One region of the Alteromonas sp. ABH2_165 genome, then DNA from elsewhere that is predicted to be linked to it. Evidence: predicted binding sites of a transcription regulator. Region 1 holds the regulator's gene; each other region holds the start of a gene.

The links. Region 1 encodes FNR, which switches genes on or off when oxygen is low (the NO sensors DNR and NnrR bind a similar motif). Its sites were predicted from a motif close to TTGATCTAGATCAA; they were not measured.
Region 2: ccoG (cytochrome c oxidase accessory protein CcoG) is a predicted target of FNR. The motif match lies at 4,238-4,251, and genes of this name have one in related genera.
Region 3: fliK (flagellar hook-length control protein FliK) is a predicted target of FNR. The motif match lies at 4,296-4,309, and genes of this name have one in related genera.
Region 4: clpB (ATP-dependent chaperone ClpB) is a predicted target of FNR. The motif match lies at 3,542-3,555, and genes of this name have one in related genera.

Annotation. Positions count from the first base shown of each region.
Region 1 covers NZ_JBSWWF010000009.1:110,120-116,041, forward strand. The annotation lists gene ccoP (cytochrome-c oxidase, cbb3-type subunit III) at 1-398, shown strand, start outside; gene ACXAFQ_RS17235 (FixH family protein) at 543-1,022, shown strand; gene ACXAFQ_RS17240 (heavy metal translocating P-type ATPase) at 1,019-3,391, shown strand; gene ccoS (cbb3-type cytochrome oxidase assembly protein CcoS) at 3,397-3,588, shown strand; gene ACXAFQ_RS17250 (sulfite exporter TauE/SafE family protein) at 3,581-4,246, shown strand; gene fnr (fumarate/nitrate reduction transcriptional regulator Fnr) at 4,276-5,013, shown strand; gene uspE (universal stress protein UspE) at 5,115-5,922, shown strand, end outside.
Region 2 covers NZ_JBSWWF010000006.1:154,666-160,587, reverse strand. The annotation lists gene ACXAFQ_RS13095 (ExeM/NucH family extracellular endonuclease) at 1-1,950, opposite strand, end outside; gene ACXAFQ_RS13090 (DUF3016 domain-containing protein) at 2,199-2,729, opposite strand; gene ACXAFQ_RS13085 (DUF3299 domain-containing protein) at 2,989-3,549, opposite strand; gene ACXAFQ_RS13080 (hypothetical protein) at 3,691-4,095, opposite strand; gene ccoG (cytochrome c oxidase accessory protein CcoG) at 4,320-5,753, shown strand; gene ACXAFQ_RS13070 (serine/threonine protein kinase) at 5,725-5,922, shown strand, end outside.
Region 3 covers NZ_JBSWWF010000001.1:200,593-206,514, reverse strand. The annotation lists gene ACXAFQ_RS00800 (heme lyase CcmF/NrfE family subunit) at 1-1,457, opposite strand, end outside; gene ccmE (cytochrome c maturation protein CcmE) at 1,460-1,924, opposite strand; gene ccmD (heme exporter protein CcmD) at 1,926-2,156, opposite strand; gene ACXAFQ_RS00785 (heme ABC transporter permease) at 2,146-2,901, opposite strand; gene ccmB (heme exporter protein CcmB) at 2,901-3,557, opposite strand; gene ccmA (cytochrome c biogenesis heme-transporting ATPase CcmA) at 3,566-4,186, opposite strand; gene fliK (flagellar hook-length control protein FliK) at 4,383-5,922, shown strand, end outside.
Region 4 covers NZ_JBSWWF010000008.1:290,286-296,207, forward strand. The annotation lists gene ACXAFQ_RS16725 (sigma-54-dependent Fis family transcriptional regulator) at 1-591, opposite strand, end outside; gene ACXAFQ_RS16730 (NAD(P)-dependent alcohol dehydrogenase) at 702-1,823, opposite strand; partial or broken gene ACXAFQ_RS16735 (benzaldehyde dehydrogenase) at 1,835-3,298, opposite strand; gene clpB (ATP-dependent chaperone ClpB) at 3,654-5,922, shown strand, end outside.

The DNA.
Region 1 (5,922 bases):
GCAGTGGTGCGAAGATCAAAGAAACACTGATGCTTGGCCGTCGCCCTATCATGCCCGCCTGGATTGACGCCATGGGCGAACAAGGTATCAAAGAAACGGTTGCCTATGTGCTTAGTTTAAGTGGCCGCGAGCAAGAACCTGAAATGACCGCACTTATCGATGCTGGTAAGGCACGTTTCATGGTGTGTGCAGCTTGTCACGGTATGGACGGTAAAGGGAACCAAATGCTCGGTGCACCGAACCTGACAGACAATGTGTGGTTGTATGGCTCCACTGAGCAATCCGTTACTGACACCCTGACTTATGGGCGTAACGGCGTGATGCCTTCATTCAAGAAAACCTTGGGTGACGATAAAATTCACGTTGTAGCAACTTATGTATACAGCTTGTCTCATTAAACGCTGACAGCACACCAAAAGCCCCGTGTTTGCGGGGCTTTTTTGTGGGAGAATGGGAAAAATATTGATAGAAATCATAAAACAACCGTGGTTAATCCTTTAGTCTTGGCGCTCATTCCGGGCATTAATTGAATGTGAAGTGTTATGCATACTCCCTGGTACAAACAGTTCTGGCCGTGGTTCCTTATCGCCGTGCCGGTTATCACCGTCATCATGAGTGGTTTTCTCATCCATTTTGCAACGTCTACACAAGATACGCTGGTCATCGATGATTACTACAAAGAAGGTAAAGCCATCAATGCAAGGCTCGATAAAGTCGAAGCAGCGCGCCGACTGAATATCACCACCGATTTAATGGTAGAAGACAACCGGGTTTCAGTGAAATTTCATTCAGGTATACCGCAGGAAGGTACGGCGCTCAAAATTGCGTTTTATCATGTTACCCTGGCTGAACGGGATACCGAACTCCTCTTAACCCGGGATGCCTCGGGTGTGTATCGGGGAACCACTGAAGCCGTACTCGACGGAAAGTGGCGAATCAGCCTTACCCCAATCGATGAAGCCTGGAAGATTCAAAATACCGTACTATTGCCTCAATCTCAGAAAATCGCCTTTAATCCGTGAGTACTGAATCTTGCTATCACTGTGGGGAACCGAACGACCACCGTCAGCTTTTCTCCACAATTGTCCTTGGTGAGCCCAGACAATTTTGCTGTCCGGGTTGTTTAGCTGTCGCCGAAGCCATTGTTGATAACGGCCTGGAAGATTACTATCAATTTCGTACCGAGCCCGCCGCGAAAGGCACTACTTCACCTGAAAGTGCACTGGATAAATTAGTACTTTATGACGAACCGGCACTCCAGGAAGAATTTGTCTACGACGAAGGTAAGCACAAGCAAATAGAATTTACTCTCGAAGGCATTACCTGTGCCGCCTGCGGCTGGCTAATTGAAAAGCAGTTATCAAAGGTAAGCGGTATAAAACAAATCGCAGTTAATGTGGCGCAACGGCGGGCCGTCGTGACCTGGGAGCCCGATACACTATCGCTAAGCCAAATTATGGCATCACTTCAGCGTATTGGTTACCCAGCATTACCTTTTCAGCCCGACCAACATGAAGCCACTTACAAAGCTGAAGATAAGCAATTCCTGAAAAAGCTGGGGTTAGCTGGCCTGATGACCATGCAAGTTATGATGCTTGCCGCCGCGCTGTATTTTGATCTTCTGGATGCAATGGATGCACAAACGGTGTCTTACTTTCACTGGATTGCGTTAGTGCTTACCACTCCCGTCGTATTTTATTCAGGCAGTACGTTTTATCTGGGGGCACTGAAAGCGCTAGCGGCCCGCAGCGTGAATATGGATGTACCCATCACCATTGCGGTGTTCGCTACGTATTTGTCTGGCACCTGGGCAACCATTTCCGGTGGCGGCGATGTATTTTTCGAAAGCATCTGCATGTTTATCTTTCTGCTTTTGCTCAGTCGGTTTCTCGAACACCGAAGCCGTCATCGAGCGGCGCAAATCTCTGCCAATATGCTGCAATACATACCGGTTACGGCGAATAAACTGAACGCCGACGGCACATTGGTGCAAAGCCTTGCCAAAGCGTTAAAAATTAACGATACCGTGGTGATAAAAGCCGGAGAGACGGTGCCTGTCGACGGCATCATTGTGGATGGCAGCAGCGAATTTGATGAATCTATGCTTACGGGTGAGTTCAACCCGAGCAGAAAAACCGTCGGCGACACGATTTTTGGTGGTACCAATAATCTCAATAACAGCGTAACAATACACGTTACGCAAACGCTCAAACATGCGCTGGTTAACCAAATTATCCGCCTGCAAAGTGTTGCTATGGCTTCAAAACCCAAGGTCGCGCAGTTAGCGGATAGATTTTCCAGCTTGTTTGTATCGTTGGTACTTTTCATTGCAGCGCTGACCTTCGTTTACTGGTACTGGCAGGACGATCCGCGTGCATTCTGGATCACGATTTCCGTATTGGTTGCAACCTGCCCTTGCGCGCTTGGGTTAGCAACCCCCACTGCACTTACCTGCGCCATGGCGACGCTTAACAAGCAGGGAATATTGCTGAAGCGAGCCGATGCCCTAGAGCAACTCGCCAGTATTACAACCGTTGTGATGGACAAAACCGGCACACTGACAGAGGGTCGTTTTGCCATCACCGAATGCTGGTTTGCTGATAAAGAACAACAAGACATTATCATGCACGTGATGGCGTCGTTGGAATCCCGTTCAGAGCACCCTATCGCCGCCGCATTTAGCGCAGACGATCTTGCTCCGGTAACGAATGTGACGATAACGGCGGGTAAAGGAATCGAAGGCGATATACATGGCCAATGTTACAAAGCGGGCTCAGCACGTTTTACAGCCTGCGATAAGTTAGAAATTCCGATAATCGCTAATGTATACCTTGTGTCGAATGATAAATGCCTTGCCGCATTCAGAGTGACTGATCAAATAAAATCGGATGCTGAAGACGTTCTAAGCGCGTTCTCGAACTACAAAAAAGTGTTGTTGAGCGGTGATATCCAGCAAAACGTAGACGACATTGCCGCGCAATTACACATCGATGAAGCCATAGGTGGAAACAGTCCAGAAGATAAGCTCAATGTTGTACATGCGCGCCAGGCAGCTAATGAGCACATTTTGATGATGGGAGATGGAATCAATGATGCGCCAGTACTGGCTGCCGCGGATGTTTCGGTGGCGGTTGGCAATGCTACAGACATTGCCAGAAGCGCCGCTGATGTGATTTTCCTCAATGAGAAGCTTACGTTGATGCGTCATTTGTTGAGCATGGCGAGCCGGGTGAAACGTGTAATCCGCCAGAATATGGCGTGGGCCATTGGCTATAACCTGATTGTATTACCCTTTGCAGTCAGTGGCATTTTAACGCCCTGGATGGCCGTTATTGGCATGAGCCTCAGCAGCATTATTGTGGTGACTAATTCTACCAAACTGTTAAAGTAATTCTTATGAGTATAATTTATGTACTAATTCCGCTGGCCATTATCATTGTGGCTATTGCTATCGGGGTATTCTTTTGGGCTGTGAAATCTAATCAGTTCGAGGATCTCGATCGTCAGGGGTACAGCATACTCTTTGACGATGACCTGTCGCCCGAAGAGAAAAAACTCGCTGAAGAACGAAAGAAACTGAATGAGTGAGTTTTCTTTTCTATCGGCCTTTTTGGTTGGTATTGCCGGTGGTGTCCATTGCATTGGCATGTGTGGTGGCGTTTCAATTGCGCTTTCTGGCGCAATTCCCAGAAATGCCAATGGCTTTCCTTATGCACTGGCCTACAACTTTGGTCGCATTACCAGTTATATTCTGGCTGGTGCAATTACGGGGGCAGTTGCGCAAATCGCCAAAAAGTACCTGCCATTATCGGGGCCGATCCTCGCTATTCTAAGTGGAATCATGCTGTTATCTATGGCGTGTTATCTTGGCAATTGGTGGAGAGGCATTACTCATATTGAGAAGCTAGGCAGTCATTTATGGAAATCTATACAGCCAACCGCTAAACGTTTTTTACCTTTCAGGTCTCCTCTCTCCGCTATTCCTTATGGTATGATTTGGGGGTGGTTACCGTGTGGGCTGGTTTATTCCACTCTCACCTGGGCATTAGCGTCTGGTACAGCCTTTTCTGGCGCGGTGATCATGGCGGGATTTGGATTAGGTACACTTCCCGCGTTACTTGCCACCTGGGCAGGAGCGAACTGGGTCCTAAAAGGGTTCAGACAGCCGATGGTACGGCAACTAATCGCATTGAGTCTGCTGATATACGCGCTTTATATTTTATGGCGGGCAGTCAGTAGTTTTTAAAAGCAGTTACGTAAAAATGGTAAGTAAGCATGCAAAAGCGTTCGGATTTCTCTATCCACTGTCAAAACTGCAGTTTTAGTCACTTATGTCTTCCAGTTGCTTTAAACAAAACTGAAATTGAATCGCTGGACGATATCGTTGAACGAAAAAAGCCGCTTCATAAACATGACACCTTGGTTGAAGCGGGTGATAAATTCACGTCCTTGTACGCTGTACGTGCTGGCTCTTTCAAATCATTTGTGACCGACAGAGAAGGTGAAGAGCAAATTATTAGTTTCCACTTTCCGGGTGACATTATCGGTTTCGATGGATTACGCGACGATACGCATCAGAGTTATACCCAGGCGCTGGAAACGGCCATGGTTTGTGAACTTCCCTATGCCACGCTGGAAAAGATGTCAGAACAGTTTCCTAAGTTGCGAAACCAGGTCATGCGCTTTATGAGTGCTGAAATCAAGCAAGATCATCAAATGATGATGTTATTGAATAAACGCACCGCAGAAGAGCGATTGATTTACTTTATTGCTCACCTTTCTGGTCGTTTTGAAGAGCGCGGTTTCTCACATCGCCAGTTTAATCTAAGTATGACTAGAAACGAAATTGGTAATTATCTTGGCCTGACGGTAGAAACCATCAGCCGCTTGCTAACCCGTTTCCAGAAAGAAGGGATCATAAAAGTCGACGGCAAGCTGATCACCATTTTGGATTTTGAGGGCATGGATAAGCGTTTACACTCTATGGATATCCCCACTACCTGCGTTGACTGATATCCGAACAGTCTATTGATCTGAAACAACGTCTCTCCTGGGAGGTTTACTATACTAAAGATGTAAGCCGTATCGCAGTCCATAGACTAAGGAGGGACGTCATGATCACTTACAACCGCATTCTCGCCGTTGTCCAACCGGACAAATCCGAACAGCCCGCCCTTTCAAGAGCCATTGAAATAGCAAATAAAACCGGTGCTGAAGTCCATGCATTGCTGGTTGTTTATGACTTTTCTTACGACATGACCACCATGCTCACACGCGCTGAGCGAGAGGCAATGCGAAAAGCGGTAACCAATGATCGCAAGCAATGGGCTGAAAATACATTCAGTCACTATGACGGATGCCCGGTAAAAGTGTCTGTCGTCTGGAATGACAAAAGATACGAAGCCATTATTCGCTTTGCGGTAGAACAAAATATTGATCTTGTAGTTAAGTCAACCCGGCAGCATCACGAACTCAGCACCGTCATTTTCACACCCACAGATTGGAACTTACTCCGTAAGTGCCCCACCCCAGTGTTGCTGGTAAAAGACCATGTGTGGCCAGAAAATGGCACTGTGGTTGCAGCAGTCAATGTAGGTACTGAAGATAAAGAACATGCCGAACTGAATAACAAGATTACGGTTGTCGCCACCGACTATGCCAACATGCTAAGTGGTCAGGTGCATTTGGCAAATGCTTACCCGTCTACACCGTTGAATATTGCCATTGAAATCCCGGATTTTAACGCCCAAACCTATCAAAATTCCGTTAGGGATCATCATCTTAAAGAAATGGAAGCCCACAGTGCAAAATACGGTATTGGTATTGCCAACTGTCACGTTATTGAAGGCCTGCCAGAAAAAGCGGTATCACGCATCAGTGAACAGTTAAATGCTGAGCTGGTGGTTATTGGCACGGTTGGCC
Region 2 (5,922 bases), on a different contig from region 1:
GCTGGTTTCGCCATCGAACACATTGGTGCCGGCCACTTCCCAGTTGGCAACATCAAAGGTAGATGATGGACCACCGGCAATACGGTATGCCCAGCTGTCTAAGTGATCCCAGGCTTCACCTGTGCCATCGGTGTTGATGTCGCCGTAAAGATCAACAACTTCACCGTCACAGAATACTTCAATAGCGTCGTCACCATTAATCGACATTGCGCCACTGGTATAGTCAGGTGCAAAACCGAAGAAAGCTTCGAAACCTGCAGATTCGCTGGCGATGTAAATAAACTGGCCTGCAACCGCAGAGACTGCTGGGAAGGTAAATTCTTCGCCGTCAGTGCCACCACCATTATTTGCACTGCCCACACCACAGGTACTTAAGTCGTCGATGTTTTGATTAACGAACAGTTCGATACCTTTTGGTGTACCGCCACTCAACGGGCCATCAAAAACACCTGTCAGTGTGAGCGGTGAGAATCCACTTGGTACCGGAGTCGGTTCTGGTTCCGGCTCTGGCTCGGGATCAGGCGTTGGTTCTGGATCTACAGCATCACAGCTGTCAGCACTGTAGAACAAGCTCACCCACTCAGGATGGTCAACAAACGGGTTGCGGTTGCCCTGATATTCGTAGATTGCACTTTGACGGTTAGTCTCAACAACATCAACCGGGTCAGCATCATTCCACGCAAGCAAGGTACACAGTTTACCCAGCGAAGGTTCGCCAGAACTGGTGATGCGGTTAACCAGCGTTAAGTCTGGTGTAACATCACTACCCGCGCCTTCGTAGCGGATATCCATGTACAGCATTTGACGGGCAATATCGCCTTTCACCGCATCGCGAGGCTCGAAGGAATCGCTGTCACGGCGGTTAGCAGGCGCTTCCGGCAGAGGCGCATCAGAATAATCAAAATCCAGATTGCCACGTGAGCTGTTTACCGTGATATCAGAAGGGCGTAGGTGCTGAATATCAGTATAAGCTTCCGCGCTTGAACTGCTAAAGCCATGACTTTTCGGCCAGCTATGCTCACGGTTCCAGTAATCAGGCTGCGATGAATCGCTGCCCGAACCATTTTCTGACTTTGGAATAGAGTTGCCTGAGTAAATCAACAGGATGTTGTCAGGATTCGCAGGATCTTCGTCGGTTTCCGTTAAGGCAGTCCACACTTCACTGTACGTCAGTACGTGCTGACCAGAGATCGTTTCACTGAGAATTTGACGAATAATAGCGGTATCAGAACCGGCGTCGATTTCAGACTGCACTGCAGCATAATAAACAGCAGGATCAAACGTCGAGGCGTCAGCCACTTTATCGATATCAGGGCAATTGGTACAAACGCCGCCGAGATCTTCATCTTCGCCGCCGCCATCGCCACCACCGTCGCCATCACCACCACCATCGTAGTCGTGAGAGCCCAGACCGGTGTAATCGTTCTGAGGCAGGCCAACCCACTCGCCGAGTCCATAGGCATCGTTAGGGTTGATATCGCCCGTGGTCACTGAGCTATTACGGATGAGGGTTTGGTCTTTGGTAGACAGGCCACCTTCGCTCCAGGATGAACCCGGATCGACACCGAGCTGACCAATACTGTCGAGTATGTTGCCCGCGTCATCGGTGAGAATAATGGCATCATCACCATTGTACAGACTCTGAGTTGTCAACTCATCGGCCAGGGCCTTCAACGCATCTTCCGCGCCTGATTGCGCAATAACTAACGTACCGCCCGGCGCGATAGAACCACTTAAATCAACAATGGAACTGGCTGACAAGCCACCATTATTGTATACGGAAATGGTATAACCACTGAGAGACACACTTTCTGTCGTTGGATTGTAGAGTTCCAATGCTTTATTGCTACTACTTCCCTCGACGTACTGAGATATCAGCAAGTCACTGCCACTGGCAGAGACTGAGGCTGTAATCCCCAATACCAAAGGAAGCACGATAGGTGCTTTCATTATTGTTGCTCCTGCTTGTTATTAGAAACTGTCCCAAAGTGCAGTTGAAGAGTATAAAGAAAATACTACAGAGAAATGACAACTTTTTGACCAAAACTGACATTATTTTGACCAACTGGTCTACAGGTTTTGCGTAGTAAGGGCTGCAGGAATATTAGGTTAAATTTATATGTAAATTTTATCGAGGAGCGGGCATAAAAAAACCTGAGCGACGTCAGGTTTTTTGTAAACGAGCAGTTTGCTAAACGTTAGTTTTGTGCGAGAGCATCGGCCATTTCTTCATCGAACCAATCTTTCAGCATCGCTTTCTCATATCCCAGATATTCGTTTTGTCTGAACGTGGATGGATTATCAAGAAAGCTCATGTCTTTTAACTTCACATCAGCACTTTTTAATACTTTTCCACTCTCATCAGTGAGTGAATAAGAAAACGAAATTCGGGGAATGTCCACACGCTTGATGATGCGAACGTCACTGCCTGTAGCGTTGCCAAATACGAAACTGCTTGGCCATACCTGCCCCGCAAGATCCAGATTGGTGACGGTCATTGATAATTTTTCTTTCTCAGGCAGCTTTTCAGCGAGTTCCCCCACGTACTTATCGAGGGCCTCGAAAGTGCGTTCACGAAACTTAACCCGACTTTCATTCGTCGGCCTTACATCTGCGTACTTTTCTGGATTCTGCCAGACTATTTCCGCAGTTGCGGCACTGGACTGAGTAGATGCAAGGGAGCTCCCTGCAGCCAAAGAAACCAGTATTATTTTCCAAACAGAATTCATTTTATGACTCCTCAATTGAAATACCAATACACAGTGTTGCCCGATACCATTACGAAACACTACGAGCAGCTTCGTAAAACTACCTCCGTACATCACTTAGAGCCTCTCGCTGCCAATTTGTTCCATTGTGTCAGCAACGGGCAATACGTTTACTATACTGGCAACTAACTTCGCTTTCGATTTTTCACAGCAACCTATTTATACCACACTCAAATGAACAGACACTGAACGATAGTAGATATTTTAAACTGCACTCATATCAAAAAGTAGCAACGCTAACATCAGACATCGAATAAACAGCTGTCGCAAGTTCATTCTCTGTCAAGGCTAAATGCAAGGTACCTGAAAGCCAGACAGCATCAAAAGTCCAATCTACTCCCTGCTTGTATTCCGCATAGATGATTTGGTTGGGAGGAGGTGGCGGCAGATGCATGCAGGCGCCAAAATAGGGCACTAAGAAGAAACTAACAATTTTTCCTGATTCTGTGAAATCCAGTGGAACCATAAACCCGGGAATACGAATTGATTGACCATCGAGTTTTTTAACGCCATTGGTCGATACTAACGCTCGTTCATAATCGTTGGTTGGTGCAGCGATACCCGATTGAATACGACTACTGATTTTATCATCCTCAGAGCCATCTTGAACTTGACGCACTGAATCAGGCATATTTTTTAACACTAACAATTCTTCAGGAGGTACAAGATACTCCCATTCTAAGATTCGGGGTTCTTTATTGTCTGCCGCAGCCGGGTAAGCCAGCAGAAAACCATAAATCATTAACACACTACAAAATAAACGCGAGTGACCAAAGAACACTGTTAAAACCGTCTTCAATATGAGTGTTTTTTAGCCTGCCTCAAATTGAAAAAATAGACCATGCTAGTCATCGGACGACGTGGGAGATTAACGAAAAAATGAAAAGTGAATTTTAGATTGTTGTATGAAAATTACGGGTATTCAAAGCGAGTGAGACAGCAGTTCCGTACTCGCGATGGCGGCGCAAAAATGCCTCAACTCGCCACCACTAATAAAGGGGTTAATGTCGTCGGTTACGCAATAGGTGTGATGAAAAGAAATGATGCTATCGCGACTTTGCAGGATTTCATCGACATAATCCTGTTGGAACGGACGAAGTTGTTCCCGCATGGGTGCCGTTACCGATAGCAAAGATTCCAACTCTTTGCGTTCCTGCCATGTGGCGACATATTCGTACCAACTGCTCACTTCAGCCTGAGCATCTTTAAAAATATACTGAACCATTGGCAAACGGAGCACAAAGATCAGTACTGCTATCTCTGAAATCACCAAAAAACCACGCCACATCTGATTAACCTGACCCTGTAATCGCAAAGCCAATCTCATTCAGACAGCAGAGACACGGCTTTATATTTAACCTGATAACCTGTTGAGAATATAACCGCCTGAAAGCTAATTAAATAGTTTGAGTTTTATACCTGAATATTGTTTTTAATAAGCCGGAACAGACTGTTATGCGCTTTTTTTCTTGATCTGTATTAAGTCTGGCTTATTTACTCTTGCTATACTGGCAGCAAATAACAGACACCTGTGTCAGTAAGGTTGCCTTCATGAGCGAACAAATTCAGGTCAAAAACGTCTCTCCGGTAAAAGTGCATCAGCCGCCCGGTGGCAGTAATAAAAAACGCCCATCGGCTCGCAGCCAAATTTATGTTCGTGCCGTTAAGGGCCCTATCGAGACGTTCCGCCGCTTATTTGGCTTTGTTTTTGTTGGTCTTTTTGCGCTCATCCCCTGGATTCAATACGACGGGCATCAGGCTATCTTGTTGGATATTATGAACCAGCGTTTTACCATTTTTGGTCTCACGCTGTGGCCGCAAGATCTCACGTTACTGGCTTATATTTTTATTGTTGGTGCATTCGCGCTGTTTTTTGTCACCACTTTCGCCGGGCGGGTTTGGTGTGGATTTATGTGCCCGCAAACCACCTGGGTTTATATGTATGTGTGGTTTGAAGAAAAAATCGAAGGGCCCCGTAACAAGCGCATTAAGCTGGATGAACGCCCTCTCGACTTCGATAAGTTCTGGCGCAAATCACTCAAGCACATTGCCTGGCTTTCTGTTGCCCTGCTCACCGCCCTCACCTTTGTGGGCTACTTCACACCGATTGGTGCATTGTTTATCGACTTTTTTACCTTCAATGCCAGTTTCTGGGCGGTATTTTCAATTCTGTTCTTCGCAGGTTGTACCTATGGGAATGCCGGTTGGATGCGGGAAATTATGTGTACTCACATGTGTCCTTACGCCCGCTTTCAGTCTGCCATGTTCGATAAAGATACCTTTACGGTTTCTTACGATTACAATCGAGGGGAGAAACGTGGACCTCGCCCCCGTAAACTGAAACATGAAGAATTAGCAGACAAAGCGCTCGGTGATTGTATCGACTGCAACCTGTGTGTACAGGTATGCCCTACCGGTATCGATATTCGCAATGGGTTACAATATGAATGTATCAACTGCGGTGCCTGCGTAGATGCCTGCAATGGCGTCATGGAGAAAATGAACTACCCCAAAGGGCTGATTAGTTTTACCTCTGAAGAGCGTCTTACAGGAGGCCATACAAATATTGTGCGGCCCAAACTGATTGGCTATTTCGTGGTACTGTTAGTGATGATTGGCCTGCTCATGGCAGATATTCTCACTCGCTCACCATTAGAAGTCGACCTGATACGTGATCGCAACTCCCTGTTTCGGGAAAACGGCCGGGGCAATGTAGAAAACGTCTACACCATCAAAATTCTGAACAAATCTCAGGACACCCATACCTACACTATCGAGGTGAAAGGTTTAGCTAGCTACAATATTTTAGCCGATACCACAGTAACTGTTGGTGGCGGAGAAGTCTTCAGTATGCCACTATCTCTGGAAACCTCTCCGAAGAACCTTAGCGAGGCGGTGACAGACATTTATTTCCATGTCCGGACCGAAGATGCTGAGGGCAATGTTGTGGAAGTCGATGAACCAACAAAATTCCTCTACAGATAGTAAAGAACAAGGCGATTTTGCCTTTGCGGGCTTAAGCCCTGACACCGTATTAGACGCCCTTGAAAGCTGCCGGATTTACCCAGAATCTGGCTTGCTGGCGCTGAACAGCTATGAAAACCGGGTTTACCAGTTCAAGGCCGATGACGGTCAGCGCCTGGTGGTAAAATTC
Region 3 (5,922 bases), on a different contig from region 1:
CGTAAACGAGTTAATAGCGATGCATCAGGCATTGAATCGATACGCTGCAATACTTCCCATATTGAAGAGATTAAGATCCACGCCGCTAATACTAATCCCAACGCCGCCAGATACGTTGGCGTATTGTAGGTAAAATTGATTAACACTCCGGCGCTGATACTTAACCCCAGCGCAATAAGCAATTGCTTCTGCAGTGCACTGGCAGACTGTTGTTTCCAGCGAGTAACGGGGCCTAGCCCTAGAATAAGCACAAAAGGGACAATCAAGATGGTGAACATTTGATTAAAGAACGGCGCACCAATGGAAATAGAGCCGAGGCCCAATTCTTTATGTACCAATGGCAGAATAGTACCGAGAAATACCACCAGTGTGGCGGCACATAAAAATACATTATTTCCCATCAGTAAAACTTCGCGGGAAAACATGCTATATCGACCAGGCGAGTTTAGTTGCGATGCCCGCAATGCATACAGCAACAACCCGGAACCTGATAACACCACCAGGATGCCAAGAATAAACAGGCCCCGCGATGGGTCACTGGCAAACGAATGCACGGAAACAATCACCCCAGAGCGAACTAAGAAGGTACCCAGCAAGCTAAGTGAGAATGCGGCAATCGCCAATAACACCGTCCAGGATTTAAATACTTTACGTTTTTCAGTCACTGCCAGTGAATGCATCAGTGCAGTACCTACCAACCACGGCATGAAAGAGGCATTTTCTACCGGGTCCCAAAACCACCAGCCCCCCCAACCTAATTCGTAGTACGCCCACCAACTTCCCAGCGCAATACCAACGGTGAGGAATCCCCAGGCAGCAATGACCCAGGGTCGAGACCAGCGAGCCCAGGTTGAATCCATTTGTCCGGATATAAGTGCTGAAATAGCAAATGCAAAAGAAACCGAAAACCCCACGTACCCCATGTACAGCATAGGTGGGTGGATAATCATGCCAAAATCTTGCAACAGCGGGTTCAAGTCACGGCCATCAACAGGAAAGAAAGGCAACATGCTGTCGAAAGGGTTAGAAGTAAGCAGCATGAACAGATAGAAACCGATGCCAACTAAACCGAGCACTGACAGTACCCGGGACACCATTTCATCGGGTATACCGCGACTAAACAATGCAACTGCAACGGTCCAGATAGATAGCATTAACACCCAAAGCAGAAACGAGCCTTCATGCCCTCCCCACACGGCAGTGACTTTGTAGTAAACAGGAAGCTGACTATTTGAATGTTGCGCGACGTAGGCCACACTGAAATCATCAGTAACAAATGCATAGATAAGTGCAATGAATGCCATAGCGGTAAACAGGAACATGCCCAATGCCAACGGCTTTGCGGTTCCCATTAAAAAAGAATGATTAGTTTGCGCACCCCATAGCGGATACACCGCCAACAGAATCGCACTGACCAGGGCCAGAGTTAGTGCAATATTACCCAGCTCAGGAACCATAATTAGCCTCCGTTATTCGCAGGCTTCACGTGTTTGATGCCTTTCATCTGCTCGGCCAGTTCCGGCGGCATATATTCTTCGTCATGTTTAGCAAGAACTTCGTGAGCTTCAATCACATTTCCCGCCAATAGCGTGCCCGAGGCGACAATCCCCTGCCCTTCACGGAACAGATCAGGCAAAATTCCCTGATAGCGCACAGTCACAGTCGGGCCGGTATCAACCAGGTCAAAGCTTACTGCGAGACTTTCAGAATCACGGTTAACAGACCCCGGTACAACCATACCACCGATCCGCAGACGTTGGCCGACTTGAGGTTTAACCCCTTCGCGACCATCCACAATTTGTGTTGGTGTATAAAACAAGTCGATGCTGTCTGTCAGAGCGAACAACATCAAGCCTACTGCGCCCATGACAAGCGCACCAACAAGAGAGACAACCAATAATCGCTGCTTTCTGCGGGGATTCATCTTAATTACTCCTGTCAGGTTCAGTGGTGTCGTTACGCGCTTGCTGCTGAGCTCGTTGAATGCGTAGCTTTCGTTGCTGCTCAGTAACTACCTGCTTTATTAGTCGCTTATGCTCAATTGCACTGAAAATGGTAATAAGGGCCATGGATCCCAATGCGATACCAAAAGAGAGCCAAACATAAAAGGCGTATCCGCCCATGGCCCAGAAGTCAGCCCAAGACTCAAATTGCATCATCAGCCCCCTTCTCTTTTACCAGCAATTGCACCCAAGGTCTGTGCATTTCCCGCCGGATGATTTCATTTTTAAGACGCATGGTGGTGACCAACGCAATAAATAGCGCAAAGCCAAATATATTGAGTAACAATGGCCATAACATTTCGGTAGCGATAGACGGCTTATCGAATTTGGTGATTGTTGAGCCCTGATGCAGGGTGTTCCACCATTCCACCGAGTAGTGGATGATGGGGATATTCACTACACCAACCAGTGCCATGACGCCCGCCGCCTTGCCTGCCTGCTGTTTGTCTTCAAATGCAGAATACAAAGCGATAACGCCGAAATAGAGAAACAATAAAATGAGCTCGGAAGTGAGTCTTGCATCCCACACCCACCACGCACCCCACATGGGTTTACCCCAGGCTGCCCCAGTAAGCAGTGCAATGAAAGTCATCACCGCGCCAACAGGGGCCATGGCAATCATAGCCATATAGGCTGTGCGCCATTGCCACACCATACCCACTAGCGCGGCTATTGCCATTGCCACATAAGTACTCATGGACAACATGGCGCTTGGTACATGAATATAAATGATGCGAAAGGAATCACCTTGCTGATAATCCTGAGGTGCATATGCCAACCCCCAAATTGTACCTACCACTAGGCATACCACAGCAGGCAGAGCAAACCACGGCAACAGAGTATTACAAAGCTGATAAGCCCGTTCAGGCTTTGCATAGGGATGTAACCACTTCCACATCAGTTCTGACTCACTTTAAGAGAATATGCGATGGCGGCAGGTGCCAGTGCCATTGCAATCAACAACATAGCGCCAATAATAGCAATTTGCGCACGGTATGGTAGCTGTAGCGCCGCAGCATCCACTGCTGAGGTAGCAAAAATTAATAGAGGAATAAATACCGGAATAAGCAACAGAGCCAGCAGCACACCGCCCCGTTGAATGCCTACAGTCAACCCAACGGCGATGGCGCCAACCAAAGATAAAAGCGGTGTTCCTAACAAAAGTGTAATCACTAATGCGATATACATATCCATTGTGAGGTTGAGGAACATGGCCAATAGCGGCGATAAAACAAGCAGTGGAATAAACGTAACCAGCCAGTGACAGAGCACTTTCATTGCCGCAACAGCATAGAGAGGCAGCCCAGACAGTTGTAATTGTTCTAGGGAACCATCGGCAAAATCGTCTCGGAATAATCTCTCCATTCCCATTAAGGAGGAAAGAATAGCTGCAATCCAAATAACACCCGGGCCAATTAGCTGTAAGGTATCAGGCCCGGGGCCAACCCCAAGGGGGAAGAGTGTCACCACCATCAGTAAAAACATAAGGGGCTGCACTAGCTCGGCCTTCTGCCTGAAAGCCAACGCTAAATCTCGCTTAAATACACCACCCATCAAGCTATTCAAAACCGGTACTCCAAATCAAAGGAACGCACTGAGCCCGCTCGCTCACTGAGTGCCTGATGGGATGTGGTAAGTACTGCGCCACCGGCGTCTACATGTGATTTCATTTTATCTTCGAGTTGCGCGACGCCTTTCACATCTAAGGCAGTAAAGGGTTCGTCGAGGATCCAGACTTTCCCAGGCTTGAGCCATAAGCGGGACAATGCCACTCGTCGCTGTTGCCCTGCTGATAATGTTCTACACGGCACATCTTCCATGCCTACCAGCCCCAGTTCGCCTAACACATGGTAAAGGTGGTCAAGAGAAGCAGGAACATGATGCTGACGACACCAGAAAGCGAGATTTTCTATCGCGGAGAGTGCACCATTCACGCCAGGCTTGTGGCCAACATAGATTAAATCCTTGAACCAAAGCTCACCTAACGGCTGCGACTGCCAAGTAATAGTGCCACTTTCAGGTTGACTTAACCCGCAGAGAATTCGTAATAGACTGGTTTTACCGGTGCCGTTGGGCCCACGAAGATACACCAGTTGACCAGACTGCAATGAGAACGACAATCTATCAAACAACACTCTATCGCGTTTAATGCAACTTAGTTCACTGGCCACTAACCCTGACAACCAACACCTCTTTTAAATAATTCGCTGTTTATTTTTGATGTTTGCGACCCAGCATTCTAGCATAGGCAAAAAGGATCACATCCCAACCATTGGCGTATTAAACCTTTTTATGACTTAGTTCAACCTGAAGGAGCATTGACATCGGTGAAAATCACAAAATGCTTGAATTTTTCAAATAGTTGCCGATAAATCTGTCATGAACTTGCAGATAGCTCAACTTTTTTCCGCTGCCAATGCATCGCTCTCTGCCGATGTAGTAAAATCACAACCTGAAATTCTGTCTCAACTCAGTTCAGCTTCGTTGCAACGCACATCGCAGACACAAATGCAGATATCTGCGCCCCAGTTACTTGCTTCAACGCTTTTAACATCAACACCAACCAGCAGCGTCACTGTTGATTCCGCCGCTACCGTTGTAAGTGGTGAGAAGCAGATTACGTTATTCGACATGTTGCCGATTAAGCAAGTTACTCGCCTTACCCAAGCTGATATGCAACGTTTGGTAACAGCTTTAGCTGACGGCATGACATTGGCAGCACTGTCGCAATCGAAGTCTGGTTTCTCACTGACAGGCACAGTTGAAAATATAGCAAATCGTACAGTGAGTCTGAATTTGCAGATGCCAGGCAATCCTGGCATAAAACTCGTTGTGCCAGACAGTATTGCCAGCCAATTAAAGTCAGGCGATAAAGTGACGTTGAAACTGCAACCAGAGTCGGCACCCAGCTCTTTGGCAAACCAAGTTAAGAATAGCAGCGGGCAGCAATGGAAAGCGACATTAAGCTCCACTGCGTTACCAGAAAAAGAAGCATCATTTACGGTCCCGTCATCCTCACCAAGCGTTAAACTTGCCGTTGCAAAAGTGATCGCAAGCGCGGGGATAACACTTGAACAACCGCTTTCTACTGCATTGCAGAAAAACCTCAACATTTCCCCATCACCATCAAATGGGAAATTGAACACGCCGGTATCTATGCACATTGTAAATGTACAAGTTCGTGGTAACCAACTTGAGGTCCGCGGCACTGAGCTAAAACCCATGTTAAACATTACCTTGCCGAAAAACAGTCCTAAACTTCAGCCTGTAGGTAATGACAGATTAGTCGAGCTTGCAAACCAAAATTCAATACCACGACAAACAGGAAAGCTCTCTTCCATACAAAATAATGTGACAACGCAAAACGTTGCGACACACCCATCACCTTTGTTATCAGCAAAATCAGATACGCTGTCGCCTTCTGTGAAGTTGGCGGATAAGTTATCACCTGTTTTGGGTATATCCGCAGAGGATGTGCCTGTTGTATTGGATAAAGTTCGACAACTTTCACGTCAACTCCTGGCGCAAACCGGTTCAACCAATGAAGCGTTAACAAAGCTTGTTAATGTGCTGCGTAATCCGGGTTTTGATATGCATGCTGAAAGTAAAGCGGTGTCGAAGCATCTGCTAAATCAACTTCTCGCGCTACAACCAGAAACGAAATCAACTGCCACGGCTGGCTTACCACAAATGAATGTTGAACAGACCAACAGCGATAGTGGAAAAACCGTCGAGAGTCAGGTTCGGCAATTGATTCAGTCTCCGGCTCTGACTAGCACCCCTTCAGCGCTACTTAGTCAACCTGCAGCATCGGGTTTTATCAATGCACTGGTCAGCCTGCTGCAAATCAGCCTCGCTGGTAGGGCCGCCCGCGCCCAACCAGATCTAGCACGCATCATCGACAAAGCTGACTCGGTTT
Region 4 (5,922 bases), on a different contig from region 1:
GCGCAGCTGTTCGAACACAACCTGGGTATTACGTTCGCCAATGCCCGTCATATCGAGGGCTCCGGCAAGTTGATTGTCAGGCCCGAAAACAGGCACCGATACACAGAAAAACCGATCAAATTCTTTTAAATAATGCTGCGGTCCGGTGAAGACAAAAGCCCTCTTTTCCCGCAAAGTGCATGCTGGCGCCGTGGTACCGATATCTGCTTCCTGCACACGTACACCTGTCTTAAGCATGCTCAGCGGCGGAGTCCCGGCATTGGTTTTGCTCCGCACTATCACCGCGTCACTATTTACACAGAAAAGACACCAATCTTCACCACCGAACACGTCCCATAAACGGTCTATTTCCGGTTGGGCGGTGGCTGCTAAGTGTTCATCGGTTTCTGACAGTGGATAGTCGTCATTTACTCGGTTTACTAACCGGCTTTCCCAGGGGTGTAAACCCGCATCCCGGGAGCGCTGCCATGAACGGGCTACCGCATCCGGTAACAGATTCTCTGGAAGAGGGTGCCCCAATAATAACTGGCGCCTTGCATCATCCAGCAAATCAGGATTTATCATAAGTTCTTGATCATGATTATTGAACACGGCAACACCTTTACCAGTTTATCTGGTGCCGATGTTATCACAATGTAAAATTGTCAGTTGGCTATTGATAGCAGGAAGGAGTGATTTCACCCCTTCCTGTGGCGGCAAGTTTACAGTTCGCCGATTTTGATGATGGGCTTCAAGGTTATGCCTTTTTCGCTATCTTCAGCAGCCTGATTGATATCGCCAAATTCGTAGAATTTAACTAATTTATCGAAGGGAAAGCGGCCTTGATTAAACAATTCTACAAGTTGTGGAATGAAGGTTTTTGGGGTGGAATCACCTTCAACGATACCGCGAATCGATTTACCGCCGAGCAGCACATCATTTACGTCAAAGGTAGCATCGGTTCCTAATGCTGGCGCACCGACTACACCAATGGTGCCCATCAGCCCCAGGGCATCAATCCCTTGTCTTAACACCGCAGGGCGGCCGGTTGACTCAAGGGCAAAGTCGGCGCCACCACCGGTAATTTCTTTTACCCGTTCAATCACGTCTTCGTCTTTACTGTTAATAACATGGGTTGCACCCAGTTCCTTTGCCAGTTCAAGACGGGATTCAACCACGTCGGTTGCAATAATCGTGGTGGCGCCGGCAACCCGTGCCGCCATTACTGATGATAAGCCTACCGCACCTGAACCATAAGACACAAAACTGCTACCCGGCGTGACTTTTAGTGAATTAATTACCGCACCAGCACCGGTTTGAATACCGCAACCGAGCGGACCTAGCAGCTCCAATTTGGCGTCTTTACTTACCTTGATGGCGTTACTTTCCAAACTCAGTGCATAGGTGGCAAAGGACGACTGGGCAAAGAAGTGATCGTGCAGCGGTTTACCATTGGCATCTTGAATAGCGGTTTCGCCATCTGTTCCTACGCCACTGAAGTTGCGAGGATAGAATTCCTGGCAATAGGTGGCATGACCGTGATTACAGGGTTTACAATGTGTGCAGTAACCGAAAGTGAGTACCACGTGGTCGCCCACCTCAAGGTCTTTTACCAGCGGGCCCACCGCCGTAATCACCCCGGAACCCTCGTGGCCTAAAACTGCAGGAAGAGGGACGGGATAGTATTGATCACGCACAATCATATCAGTGTGGCACATACCGGTTGCCACTATTTTAACCAATACTTCATCGTCTTTCGGTGCACGGATTTTCGCCTCTTCTAATTCAAAAGGGGCGCCTTTGGCGCGAGTCACTGCCGCGCGAATTTGCGTAATTTCAGACATTACCTTATTCCTTATAATGGATAACGAGGGGCTTCAGATTGGATAGTCAGCCATTGCCATTGGGTGAATTCTTCCCAATTCGCAGCGCCGCCCACACTGGTGCCGTTGCCGGATGCCCCGGTTCCACCAAATGGATTAACCACCTCATCATTGACAGTCTGATCATTGATATGAAGCAGACCCGTGTTGAGTTGCTGACTTAAGTTGAGCGCCCGCCCCACATTGGTCGCGATGATGCCCGCTGATAAGCCATACTCGGTTTGATTCGCCAGTTGCGCTGCTTCCTCGTCAGTATCGAACGGAATAACAACGGCAACCGGACCAAAAATTTCTTCATTAAATGCCGGACTTTCCGGCGTCACACCGCTGAGCACTGTCGGTTGGAAAAACAAACAGGAATAATCGCCGCCAGCTTCTATTTTGGCGCCACCTTCTACTGCCGCTTTGAGAATTCGGCTAATGTTATCGCGCTGTTGCTCATTAATGATTGGGCCCAGTGCGACCTGCTCGGTGGCAGGATCTCCCACTGGCAGTTGCTTGGCTTTTTCTGCCAGCTTACTGACAAACGCCTGATAAATTTTACGCTGCACAAGAATGCGGCCGGTAGACATACAAATTTGCCCCTGGTGTAACCAGGCGCCCCAGGTCGCGTTTGCGATAGCAAGATCGATGTCGGCATCATCTAGAATAATCAGAGAGTTCTTTCCTCCCAGCTCCAGCGACACTTTTTTGAGATGGCGGCTGGCAGCTTCGCCTACGTTTTTACCCGCGTTGGTCGAGCCAGTAAACTGAATCATCGCCACATCCGGGTGTTAGGTTAATGTGGCACCGGCTGCGCCATCACCTGGTAACATATGCAGTATACCTTCAGGTAACCCGGCTAATTCGAACACCCGAGCGATAGTTACGCCACCGCACACGGCGGTTCGGGGATCAGGTTTAAGTACAACCGCATTACCCACTGCAAGCGCCGGAGCAACCGCACGAATGGCCAGATACAGTGGAAAGTTAAATGGCGAGATAACGCCAACCACACCTAAAGGTTTACGACGGGCGATACTAATTTTACCCGGCGCGGCAGGTAAGACTTCTCCTTGACTTTGTGAAGGCAAGGCTGCGCTTTCGTTCAGCACTTTTATACTGAGTGAAACTTCAAATTCGGCCTTTGCTCGAATTGAACCACTTTCGCGGATCAACACATCGGTGATGTCGTTAAAGTGCTCTTGCATCACCTGAGCGGCTTTGCGCAATACAGCAGCTCGCTCTTCAAAGTGGGTGGCAGACCAGACGGGGAACGCTTTTTTCGCTGCAGTACAGCTTTGGCTCACATCTTCTGGACTCGCCATGGCGATTTGTCCAAGTTCTTTTCCAGACGCAGGTTCAGTCACAAAAACCGGCTTGGCTGAACCAGATACCCATTTGCCGGTAAAGAGTTTTTCCTGCCAAACCGCATTGGCAATGAATGATTCTGTCATTACAACCTCTTTCGTTTAGGCTCACAGAGCCAGTGATTTATTCATCGGTGTCGATGTACATCTTATTAACAGCATCACTTGTGCCAGCCGCGGTTTTTGGGCAATAGGTACCGTATATGTCCAGCTAGTGAACAATGTGAATGTCTGGCATGTTCATAACCTGAACGCCTTTTGCGAAACGCGAGAGCCGTTTGTAAATTTTTCGATAGTGGAAAGAAAAATAGAAATGACCCATTAAAAAGATTGACTGACATCAATGAATGGAAAGGTTCATCACTAATTTTTTGCGTAATGAACTTGAATAGCATGTGTGCGATACCTATTTAAATAGCACTACTTTTGCAGGGGGCTTTTCATGCGATTAGATAGATTTACCAGTAAGTTTCAATTAGCGATATCCGACGCACAGTCATTGGCACTGGGTCGTGATCATCAGTTTATTGAGCCCGTGCACCTGATGACAGCCATGCTGAATCAACAAGGCGGCTCAGTGCGCCCGCTTCTCGATCAGGCCCACGTAAATGTGAATGCATTACGTTCTTCTTTGGCCGAAGCTATCGAGCGTCTTCCCCGCGTTGAAGGGATTGGCGGCGATGTGCAGCTCAGCAAAGAAAACGGCATTTTGCTAAACCTGTGTGACAAAATTGCACAGCAGAGAAAAGATGAATACATCACGTCAGAAATTTTTGTACTGGCAGCGTTAGACGATAAAGGCAAGCTTGGCGAATTGTTGCGAAGTTTAAACATCACCCGTGACCAGCTGGAAAGCGCTATCGACAAAATGCGTGGTGGTCAGAAAGTGACAGATCCGAATGCCGAAGATGTACGCCAAGCACTGGAAAAATACACTACTGATCTGACAGAGCGGGCAGAGCAGGGCAAGCTCGATCCGGTCATTGGCCGTGATGATGAAATTCGTCGCACCGTGCAGGTTCTGCAGCGGCGTACCAAAAATAACCCCGTGTTGATTGGTGAACCAGGTGTAGGTAAAACCGCCATTGTTGAAGGCTTAGCACAGCGTATTATTAACGGTGAAGTGCCCGAAGGTCTTAAAGACAAGCGTGTGCTATCGCTGGATATGGGCGCGCTGGTGGCGGGAGCGAAATTCCGTGGTGAGTTTGAAGAGCGCTTAAAAGCGGTGCTCAATGAGCTCGCTAAAGAAGAAGGCCGGGTGATCTTATTCATCGACGAGTTACACACCATGGTCGGCGCCGGCAAAGGCGAGGGGGCCATGGATGCGGGTAACATGCTCAAGCCCGCACTGGCACGTGGTGAACTTCACTGCGTGGGTGCCACTACGCTAGATGAATACCGTCAGTATATCGAAAAGGATGCCGCGCTTGAGCGTCGCTTCCAGAAGGTACTGGTAGACGAACCAAGTGTTGAGGATACCATTGCTATTCTGCGTGGTTTGAAAGAGCGTTATGAACTCCATCACTCGGTAGATATTACCGATCCGGCCATTGTCGCGGCGGCTACGTTGTCGCATCGTTACATCAGTGACCGTCAGTTGCCTGACAAAGCTATCGATTTGATTGATGAAGCGGCTTCAAGCATCCGTTTGCAAATCGACTCTAAGCCAGAAGAAATGGACAGATTAGAACGTCGTATTATTCAGCTTAAGTTGGAAGAGCAGGCGCTGGCAAAAGAAACCGACGACGCCAGTCATAAACGACTTGAAATGATCGAGTTGGAACGTGAGCAGGCAGAAACCAAATTTGGCGATCTGGATAAAATATGGCGTGAAGAAAAAGACGCCATGCAGGGCACGCAGTCTATCAAGACTGAACTAGAGCAAGCAAAACTGGATTTGGAAATTGCCCGCCGTGCCTCTGATCTAAACCGCATGTCCGAATTGCAATATGGCCGTATTCCCGAGCTTGAAATGAAGCTGGAAAAGGCGGCAGAGAATGAGACGCGGGAAACGCTGTTGCTGAAAAACAAAGTGACCGATGTAGAAATAGCCGATGTGCTTTCACGTTGGACCGGTATTCCAGTAGCCAAAATGCTTGAGGGTGAGCGTGACAAACTGCTGCGTATGGAAGATGTTCTCCATACCCGCGTCGTGGGCCAGGCTGAGGCGGTAAGTGCCGTTTCAAACGCGATCCGCAGGTCTCGGGCCGGTCTTGCCGATCCAAATCGACCCATTGGTTCTTTCCTGTTCCTCGGCCCGACGGGTGTCGGTAAAACAGAGCTTTCTAAAGCGTTGGCTGGCTTTCTGTTCGATACCGAAGAAGCGTTGGTGCGCATTGATATGTCCGAGTTTATGGAGAAGCACTCTGTGTCCCGACTAGTCGGTGCGCCTCCGGGTTATGTAGGATATGAAGAAGGCGGTTATCTGACAGAAGCGGTCAGACGTAAGCCTTACTCTGTGATCCTGCTGGATGAAGTTGAAAAGGCCCATCCGGATGTGTTTAACATTCTGCTTCAGGTACTGGATGATGGCCGCCTTACCGACGGGCAGGGACGTACGGTCGACTTCAAGAACACCGTTGTCATCATGACGTCGAACTTAGGTTCTGATGTCATTCAAGACACCCATGATGTCAGTCAATACGACGAAATGAAGCAGCGTGTGATGGGCGTAGTGAGTCAGCATTTTAGACCGGAATTCATTAACCGGG